Regions from separate parts of the Arthrobacter sp. StoSoilB13 genome, predicted to be linked through region 2. Evidence: riboswitches for the same ligand, from Rfam matches in the RefSeq annotation. Region 2 holds a riboswitch; each other region holds the start of a gene.
What was found. Region 2 has a riboswitch for S-adenosylmethionine ahead of LDP01_RS15355 (hypothetical protein). Riboswitches for the same ligand answer to the same signal wherever they lie in the genome.
Positions count from the first base shown of each region.

Region 1: it holds a riboswitch for S-adenosylmethionine, as region 2 does, so the genes downstream of both, metX (homoserine O-acetyltransferase MetX) here and LDP01_RS15355 (hypothetical protein) in region 2, are expected to answer to the same signal.
Region 3: it holds a riboswitch for S-adenosylmethionine, as region 2 does, so the genes downstream of both, LDP01_RS06425 (aminotransferase class V-fold PLP-dependent enzyme) here and LDP01_RS15355 (hypothetical protein) in region 2, are expected to answer to the same signal.
Region 4: it holds a riboswitch for S-adenosylmethionine, as region 2 does, so the genes downstream of both, LDP01_RS11665 (DUF1737 domain-containing protein) here and LDP01_RS15355 (hypothetical protein) in region 2, are expected to answer to the same signal.

Region 1 is NZ_AP024648.1:1,168,481-1,170,672, forward strand. It holds partial or broken gene LDP01_RS17590 (bifunctional o-acetylhomoserine/o-acetylserine sulfhydrylase) at 1-705, shown strand, start outside; SAM riboswitch class IV at 857-971, shown strand; gene metX (homoserine O-acetyltransferase MetX) at 986-2,107, shown strand; gene LDP01_RS17600 (hypothetical protein) at 2,114-2,192, opposite strand, start outside.
Region 2 is NZ_AP024648.1:666,375-668,566, forward strand. It holds gene LDP01_RS15345 (VIT1/CCC1 transporter family protein) at 1-393, opposite strand, end outside; gene LDP01_RS15350 (hypothetical protein) at 672-866, shown strand; gene LDP01_RS15355 (hypothetical protein) at 876-1,175, opposite strand; SAM riboswitch class IV at 1,191-1,310, opposite strand; gene LDP01_RS15360 (sodium:solute symporter family protein) at 1,473-2,192, opposite strand, start outside.
Region 3 is NZ_AP024647.1:1,359,992-1,362,183, forward strand. It holds gene hisN (histidinol-phosphatase) at 1-431, shown strand, start outside; SAM riboswitch class IV at 613-726, shown strand; partial or broken gene LDP01_RS06425 (aminotransferase class V-fold PLP-dependent enzyme) at 758-2,168, shown strand.
Region 4 is NZ_AP024647.1:2,481,462-2,483,653, reverse strand. It holds gene LDP01_RS11675 (O-succinylhomoserine sulfhydrylase) at 1-590, opposite strand, end outside; gene LDP01_RS11670 (rhodanese-like domain-containing protein) at 591-1,001, opposite strand; gene LDP01_RS11665 (DUF1737 domain-containing protein) at 998-1,264, opposite strand; SAM riboswitch class IV at 1,279-1,390, opposite strand; gene LDP01_RS23430 (LLM class flavin-dependent oxidoreductase) at 1,590-2,192, shown strand, end outside.

The DNA of each region.
Region 1 (2,192 bases), 500 kb from region 2:
CTCGGCTACCAAGTATCTGGGCGGCCACGGCGCGGCGATCGCCGGCGTGATCGTGGACTCCGGAAACTTTGATTTCGGCAAGGACCCGGAGCGCTTCCCCGGATTCAATACTCCGGACCCCAGCTACAACGGACTCGTTTACGCCCGGGACCTTGGCAAGGATGGCGCGCTCGGAGCCAACCTCTCCTACATTCTCAAGGCGCGCGTGCAGTTGCTGCGCGATCTGGGTTCGGCGGTTTCCCCGTTCAACGCCTTCCTCATCGCCCAGGGGCCCTGGAAACCCTGAGCCTGCGCGTCGAGCGTCACGTCTCGAACGCCACCAAAGTGGCTGAATGGCTGGAAGCCCATGACGACGTCGAATCGGTTGCCTTTGCGGGCCTGCCGTCCAGCCCTTGGTACGACCGCGGCCGTAAGTACGGGCCAAGGGGTACCGGTGCAGTGGTGGCATTCAACATCAAGGGTGGCGTCGAGGCCGGCAAGCGATTCGTGGACGGCCTGGAGTTGCACTCCCATGTTGCCAACATCGGTGACGTCCGCTCGCTGGTTATCCACCCGGCGTCGACTACCCACAGCCAGCTCACGGTCGAACAGCAGCTGGTTGCGGGCGTGAATCCAGGCCTTGTCCGCCTCTCCGTGGGAATAGAGCACGTGGACGACATTATTGCTGATCTTGAGGCCGGTTTCCGGGCTGCCAAAGGCGCTTAATCGCGCTGCTGGGGGAGCGGCCGCCCGCCGTCGAAAATTCGCCGGGCGGCCCTTCGCGGTGCGTGTTCCTGAACGAAGCGGCGCCAAACCGTCACACAGCTGTCACATTCTTCGCCAAGACAGCGGTATTTTTCCTAGACTCTACGTATTAGGTCATGAGTGCCAGCGACAGCCCCGGCTTGCTGGCCGGCAACCCTCCTCCGCGGTGGGGTGCCCCGGGTGAAGACCTGGCCTGTCGCACGCAAGGCGGCAGGCAAGCGCGAGGTTAGGTGTCAAAGGAATGACCATTACTGCTACAGCACCCCCCAAACCGGGCAAAGAAGACGGGACGGTCAAGTACGCCGGCGTAGGTTCACTGGAACTTGAAGCCGGCGGTTTTCTCCCGGATGTTGTGCTTGCCTACGAAACCTGGGGGCAGTTGAATGCGGATGCGTCCAACGCAGTCCTGGTTCAGCACGCACTGACGGGCAGCACGCATGTGGCCCGCGGTGCTACTGATGAGGAAGGCTGGTGGGAGCAACTCGTTGGTCCCGGCGCGACGATCGACACCAACCGGTTCTTCGTTATCTCCATCAACATTGTCGGCGGCTGTTACGGCAGCACGGGCCCATCGTCAGAGGCGCCGGACGGACGGCCCTGGGGATCCCGCTTCCCACTGATCACCTTGCGCGACAGCACGGTGGCTGAAGCCCGGCTCGCGGATGCCTTGGGGATCAAGGCATGGCACGCAGTCCTTGGCGGTTCCATGGGTGGGGCGCGGGCACTTGAGTGGGCGGTCACCTTCCCTGAGCGTGTTCAGCGGTGCGCGGTTATTTCTGTGGGCGCCTACAGCACAGCCGAGCAAATTGCTTTCGCCCAGTCGCAGACGCTCGCCATCCGCCAGGACCCGAACTTCAACAACGGCGATTACTACGGTGGACCAACTCCTGAGGCAGGCCTTGCCCTGGCCCGACGGATAGCGCACATCACGTACCGGTCAGCGCTGGAGCTTGATGTCCGCTTCGGCCGGGAAGCCCAGCACCAGGAGACGCCCCTGGCCGCTGCGGTCCTGGGGGAGCGTGGCCGCTACCAAGTGGAAAGCTACCTCGACCACCAAGGCACCAAGCTGGTGCGCCGGTTCGATGCGAACAGTTACATCGCCATCACCGAGGCGCTGATGTCCCACGACATCAGACGGGGCCGGGGCACCTTGAAGGAAGCCTTGGCTGCCGCCACTGCTGAATTCTTTGTGGCAGCCGTCGATTCCGACCGCCTCTATTTTCCGGCCCAGTCAGTGGAACTGGCGCAAAACCTGCCAGGCAATGTGCCCGTCCACGTGATCGAGGCCCCCATCGGCCACGATGGCTTCCTGACCGAAATCGGCCAACTATCGAAGCAGCTTCGCGAGGCCTTCTTCGCCTAAGCCGGCTCAGCCGTTCATGATGTCGCCGCGCTGCTTCATGTAATCCTCCATGGCAATTTCGCCGTTGCTGAACTTGAGGTCCAGT
Region 2 (2,192 bases):
AGGTTCGGCTCCGTAGGGGGAGCGGCCTTCCGCGCGCTGCGCCAACGCGAGGACGAACACGGAACCAAAGTGCCGGGCCAGGAAGCCCAGCAGCTGGCTGCGGGTGGAAGCTCCCTTCGGCATTCCGGCGTGTTCTCCCAAGAGCTTGAGCCAGTGTGCCTCGTGCCGTCTCTCGGCCTCGGCCAGGGCGAGCAGGATCTGCCGTTCTTCGCCGTCACGACGCTGGGCGAGTTCCCGGTAGACGGCGGCTTCGGCACGCTCGTCGGCCAGGTATTGACGCCAGCGCCTGATGTCCGCCGGTGTGGGCCGGGCTGGTTGGGACGGTGTTCCGGATCCGGGGGCGGGGTCCGGAGCGGGGCTCGACGAACCGTGGGATTCCTGGTGCTTCTGCACTTTTTCTCCTGTGCTGGGTGGGGTAGTTGCGGCCCCATTGCACGCCCACTGTACCGCTTATCGGCGCGGATTTTTGGCCGGTATTCCTTAGTTGGAATGTTCGGCATGCCTTAATTTTCGAAGCTGCAATCCTCTGCCTGGAGCCTTTCCCTGGGTCCATGTGGGCCGTTGCCTTGACCCTCTTCAGGCACAGTGCTCAGATGGAAGGACAGGGGCGGGGGCCCTCCCCGCACTCGGTCAGCAGGCTGCTTGCCAGCCCACCAGACGGAGGTTGCAGCATGGACACCACCGAACCGCACGCCAACCACCCCGAACGGGAGACCATCGAGTCGGATCCCGCCTACGACTACAGCGATGACCAGGAAGTCGACGAACCCTGGGTGGAGGAAATCGACGTCCCGGATGACGACGAGCGGGTTGTCCCCCTGGATGAAACCGAAGAATTCCGCGGGGAAGAAGACGAGGAATTCTAGGACCGTTTCTTAGGCAGGGCCATCTTCACCGAAGGTGAAATGCCGCTCCAGTCCCGCCGGACGCCCGAGCGCTGCAACAGTCACCGTCAACGTCCTCGACGATTCACACCACCGCGATGGACGCACAGCCTGGGCAAGGGCATGCGCCAACAGGCGCGCTTCGGGGTGCCGGAACCGGGCCAGCCCACCGTTCAGGAACAGGGTCACCGTCCCAAGGACAAGGTCGACGCCGGGAATCACCGGAACAGTGGGCGCTTCGGTTTTGGTGGGGCTGCTTTGGCTTGGGGTGGTAACGCCTTGGTACGGCAAGGACTGCTCCTTTGGGGAGTGCTCTTGCCCGCTCGGTTGTCTCTGGTCCGGGGCGGGCCGCTTCCTCATCCGAACCACCCGTGAACATGGGGTTGGTGTGTGGCCAGTCGGAGCTTGGCGCCACCTCTCTTGAAGCTGGGACCACTGTACTGGAGGAGTGCTGTCCGGGAGAAGTGTGGCCCTCGGATCCGCTCGCCCCCGCACAGCGCAACGGCGGCGCTGCCCCGGGAAGGGGCGGCGCCGCCGTCGACCATTGCTCAGTTCAGTTCTTACCTGATGCCTTGCGGCCCTGGGCCGTTAGCTGGCGTTGTGGCTGCTGACGGGGTGGGCTTCCAAGGGCAATTCGTCAGATACCGCTCCGGCCACGCGCTTTTCCCAAGCGGCCCGGACTTCGGGTTCGGTGGGCGGCGTGAGGAGGGAAATCACCACGTAGGCGACGAACGAGGCCGCGAGGCCGTAGTAGATGGGCTCGTTGGCGTAGACGCCGTCGACGCTTGGAATGACTCCAGTGGCGAACAGAATCAACAAGGCCAACGTCAATACCGAGCCCACTGCCATGGACCATGCAGCAGCGATACCAGTGCCGCGCTTCCACACCAGGCCGCCAAGAATCGCGACGAGGAGGCCGCCCACAAGGATGTCGTAAGCAATGGTGAGGGCAACAACCACGTCCTGCGCGGCCATGGAGATCAACACCGCGACGATGCCCAGGCCAAGAACCCAGTAACGGTTGGCTTTGACGTCGTGCTCGGGGTTTTCGGTGTCGTCCGTGTTGATGGTCTTGCCGAACCAGCTGGCCACGAACGGAACAACATCTGCGCGGGCCACCGTGGCGGCGGCAATCAGGGCACCTGAAGCGGTGGACATCATGGCTGCAACAGCTGCGGCCATGACCAGGCCGCCGATGCCGATGGGCAGGATGTGGGTTGCCACCTCGGCGTAGACCACGTCCTTGCCGAGGTTGGCGACATCAATGTTGGGGAGCGCCACCCGGGCGGCCAGGCCGATCAAGGCACC
Region 3 (2,192 bases), on a different replicon from region 2:
GTTGGTGGGCAGCAAAGGACATGGGCGCCTACATGGGCCGCTCCCTGGCATCAGCCACCCGGCTCAGGGTGTCCAACGTTTCGCGGTTGGCCGATGCTTCAATGTCATATTCCAGCCTCTCCGGTTGGAAGGAGCGCGGCAATCTGGACGAGTTCCTGGGGTTGACGGAAGACATCTGGCGCACGCGCGCCTATGGCGACTTCTGGTCCTATTGCCTGGTAGCCGAGGGGGCTGTTGACATCGCCTGCGAGCCAGAGCTGAATCTTTACGACATGGCAGCACTGGTTCCCATCGTGACGGAAGCCGGCGGCCGCTTCACCTCATTGGAAGGCGAGGACGGCCCCTTCGGCGGCAACGCCCTGGCCACCAACTCCATCCTCCACTCGGAGGTCCTCAAGCGGCTAAACCCTGCCCTGGATGACCTCCTCTGACCCGGCGGACCAACAAGCCAACCGGCTGTGCATAGAATTTTCGACGGCGGAAGCCTCCTTTTCGGGGCATCCGCCGTCTTTTCTTCGCCCAAAACCCGGTTTCCGGACACGTCGTAACAATCTGCTTAACAAAGCGAATCGACTTTGGAGCAGGCCAGATGCGTGGCCTAACCTCTTTACAGGTCACGAGTGCCAGCGCTAAACCCCGGTTTGCTGGCCGGCAACCCTCCATTCGCGGTGGGGTGCCCCGGGTGACGACCTGGCCGGTCCGGAACGGATACGGCAAGCGCGGATCCCCATAGGGGGTCCCTCTTGAGTGAGGTCCCATGAGCACTGCTACGTTCAACTCCACCGTTCTGCCGTCCCTTGCGGTCGAAGAAGCAGCGCACGAAGCCGCTGCGGGCAGGCCCCTGGCCGCCGTCACAGGCGCGGAGCTGCAAGCTCCCCTGATCCAGGGTGGCCATGTCCGCTACGCCAACCTCGACTACGGAGCATCCGCTCCCGCGTTGACCATCGTTTCTGCGTATCTCAACGAGATCCTCCCCTACTACGCCAGTGTCCACCGCGGCGCGGGCTACGCTTCCCAGATCAGCACCTCGGTCTACGAGAACTCCCGCGACATCGTCCGTGAATTCGTTGGCGGCCGTCCGGATGATTCCGTCATCTTCACCCGGAACACCACGGACTCGCTGAACCTGTTGGCGGGCTGCCTCCCGCAACTCGACGGTAAGCCAACTGGCGAGGTCCTTTACCTGGACATCGAGCACCATGCCAATCTTCTTCCCTGGCAGGGCGTCCCTCACCGCAGTGTCGTAGCTGCTTCGACACTGACCGCTACCTTGGCCAAGCTCCGCGAGGAACTCAGCCAAGGCGGCGTATCTCTGCTGGCGGTCACCGGTGCCTCGAACGTGACCGGTGAAATCCTGCCGATCGCCGAACTCGCAGCACTTGCACACGAATACGGTGCCAGGATTGTGGTGGACGCCGCGCAGCTTGCCCCCCACCGCCGCATCAACATCGCCGCCACAGACGTCGACTACATCGTGTTCTCCGGCCATAAGCTCTACGCTCCGTTCGGCGCCGGAGTCGTTGTGGGCCGTCCCGACTGGCTCGACGCCGGTACTCCCCACCTTGCCGGCGGAGGCGCTGTTCGTGAGGCGCGCCTGGACTCGGTCAGCTGGGCCCTCAGGTCCCGCCCGCCACGAGGGCGGCTCCCCCAACGTCCTCGGTGCGGCAACATTGGCCCGGGCGACGCAGGTGCTCGCCGGCTTGGATCAGGATGCCTGGCATGCCCATGAAGCTGGAATCCGCTCCTACCTCGTACAGGGACTTGAAGCAATCGACGGCGTGACGGTCCACCGGATCTTCAGCGACTCCGAGGACACCATCGGCGTGGTTAATTTCTCGGTGGAAGGATTCGACGCCGGACTGGTCGCCGCATACCTCGCCGCCGAACACGGTGTAGGACTTCGTGACGGCCGCTTCTGCGCCCATCCCCTCCTCAAGCGGCTGGGCCTGCCGTCCGGCTCACTGCGAGCCAGCTTCGGCGTGGGCTCCCGCCTGGAGGATGCCACACGGCTGCTGGCTGGTATCGAGGAACTCAAGCGCACGGGTCTCGGCTGGGACTATGTAGTGGACGAAGGCCGCTGGGTGCCGGCCAACGACCACCGCAGCTACCCGGAGTGGGCACCAAACACGCCCGGCACCGCAGGGGCTGCACCCTGCACTATTGACTGACACAGCACGATTGACTGGAACAGC
Region 4 (2,192 bases), on a different replicon from region 2:
CGCTGGAGCAAGGGAGTGGCAAAGACGTTGTCGACGACGACGGTCGCTCCCGCAGCATGCGCCAGCTCGCTGACGGCGGCGACGTCCACGATTTCCTGCATGGGGTTCGAGGGCGACTCGAAGAACACGGCAGTGGTCGGTTCGGAGAGGGCAGCCCGCCACTGGTCGAGGTCGGGACCGTCGACAAACACGGTCTCTACGCCCCAGCGCGGCAGGATCTCGTTGAGGATCACGAAGCACGAGCCGAACAGGGAACGGGCGGCAACCACGCGATCACCGGCAGCCAGGAGGGCACCCAAGGCGGTGAACACCGCGGACATGCCGGACGCCGTCGCGAAGCATGCCTCGGTTCCTTCGAGCAACCGCAACCGTTCCTGGAACGTGGCCACGGACGGGTTGCCGTAGCGGGAGTAAACGAAGCGTTCGTCCTCGCCGGTGAAGGCGCGTTCGGCGGCGGCAGCGGATTCGTAGACGAAGCCGGAGTTCAGGAAAACGGGTTCGGACGTCTCCTGGAAGTTGGTACGGTCAAGGCCGCCGCGTACTGCCTGGGTGTCAGGGCTCCAGCTGGCGGCATCGGGATTGAAAGTCACTTAGTCGTTCCCCAGGTTGGTTGGCAGGCCGCGGTTCTTCCAGCCGTTGATGGTCCGTTCGCCGTAACGGTCAGGGTCACCTTCGAAGCCCTCAAGCACGTTGTAGGCGGTGAACCCGGCCTGCGTCGCGGCGATGGCGGCCGAGATGGAGCGCTGGCCTGAGCGGCAGATGAAAACGAGTTCCACGCCCTCACCCTCGGGTGCCTGCTGCTGCAGGTCCTCGATGAAGCGGGAGTTGGGAATGCCACCGGCGAGGTTCCACTGAATGAACAAGGGATCATTCTCTGTGGCTTTGGTGTCCGGGATGCCGATGTGGGCCCACTCGGCCTCGGTGCGGACGTCTACCAGGATTGCGCCTTCTTCAAGCTTGGCCCACGCGTCCTGCGGGGTCAGGTCACCTGCGTAACTCATGCGTGTCCCTCGAATGCTTCTTCGTCGTCGTCGTTCTCCAACTGGTCAACAGCATTCGCGACGGCGGCGTCTGCGTTGGCGATGGCAGCGGGCAGGACGACCGCCTGCGCCACGATGACATCCGTGCCATTGAACGTGGCTGCCGGGCTGCCGTGGAGCACGTAGCCGTCGGCGAGGGCCGTGGTGATCCGCTCGCAGAATTCACGGGTATCCGGACCTGTAATCAGGCGGTAGGAGAGTTTTTCTTCAGTGGGTTCAGGCATTGGCTGGTGCTCCTCAGTCACGCTTGCAGTTCGAAGTGTCGATACGCCGAGTAGTCACCTGAGGCACCCCGCCGGAGAGAGGGTTGCCGACCAGCAAGTCAGGGCTTGGCGCTGGTGCTCATTACTCAAGAAAAACGTAACATCCCGCGGCGGCGGCCCGCACTTGCAAGCGGTTACGCGGTCGTCATGTTGCGTAACCGGCCGGTGCTGGAGTAGCAGCCCAAATGTGACGCCCCGGGAGCATAATTGACGCAGTACGACCCCCTGTAACTTCGCAAGAAATCAGGTCGCGGTGAACGGACAAGGCAGCTCTACACTCAAGCCCATGCTGCATTTTGGATGGTTCGTGGGGCACGGTTTTGGTGTCCAGGGATGGGGAACTCCCGGCTACAGCCTGGGCTACGACTGGAAGAAGCCTGCCCTGTATCAAGACGCCGTCCGCGCGTTTGAGCAATCCGGCCTTGACCTCTTCATCATCGAGGACTCCCTTACTGTTCCCGATACCTATGGCGGCACTGCCGAGGTCTCGCTGGCACACGCCTCCTTTGCGCCCAAACATGATCCCTTGGCCCTGGTGCCGTACCTCCTGTCCGCAACCGAGCACCTTGGAATCGTCCCGACGGTCAGCGCATCGTTCTATCCGCCTTTCACTGCGGCCCGCCTCCTGGCCACGCTGCAGCACTTCTCCGAGGGGCAGTTGGGATGGAACGTCGTAACCTCCGGCAGTGACCTCGCCGCGCAGAATTACGGTTTGGACCAGCAGATTGAACACGACCTTCGGTATGAGAAGGCGGAGGAATTCGTCGACGTCGTCCGGAGGCTTTGGCGGAGCTGGGAACCGGACGCCATCCTTGAGGACGTTGAGGCCGGCGTATTCGCCGACCACACCAAAGTGCACCCCATTAACCACCAGGGTGACTTCTTCAAG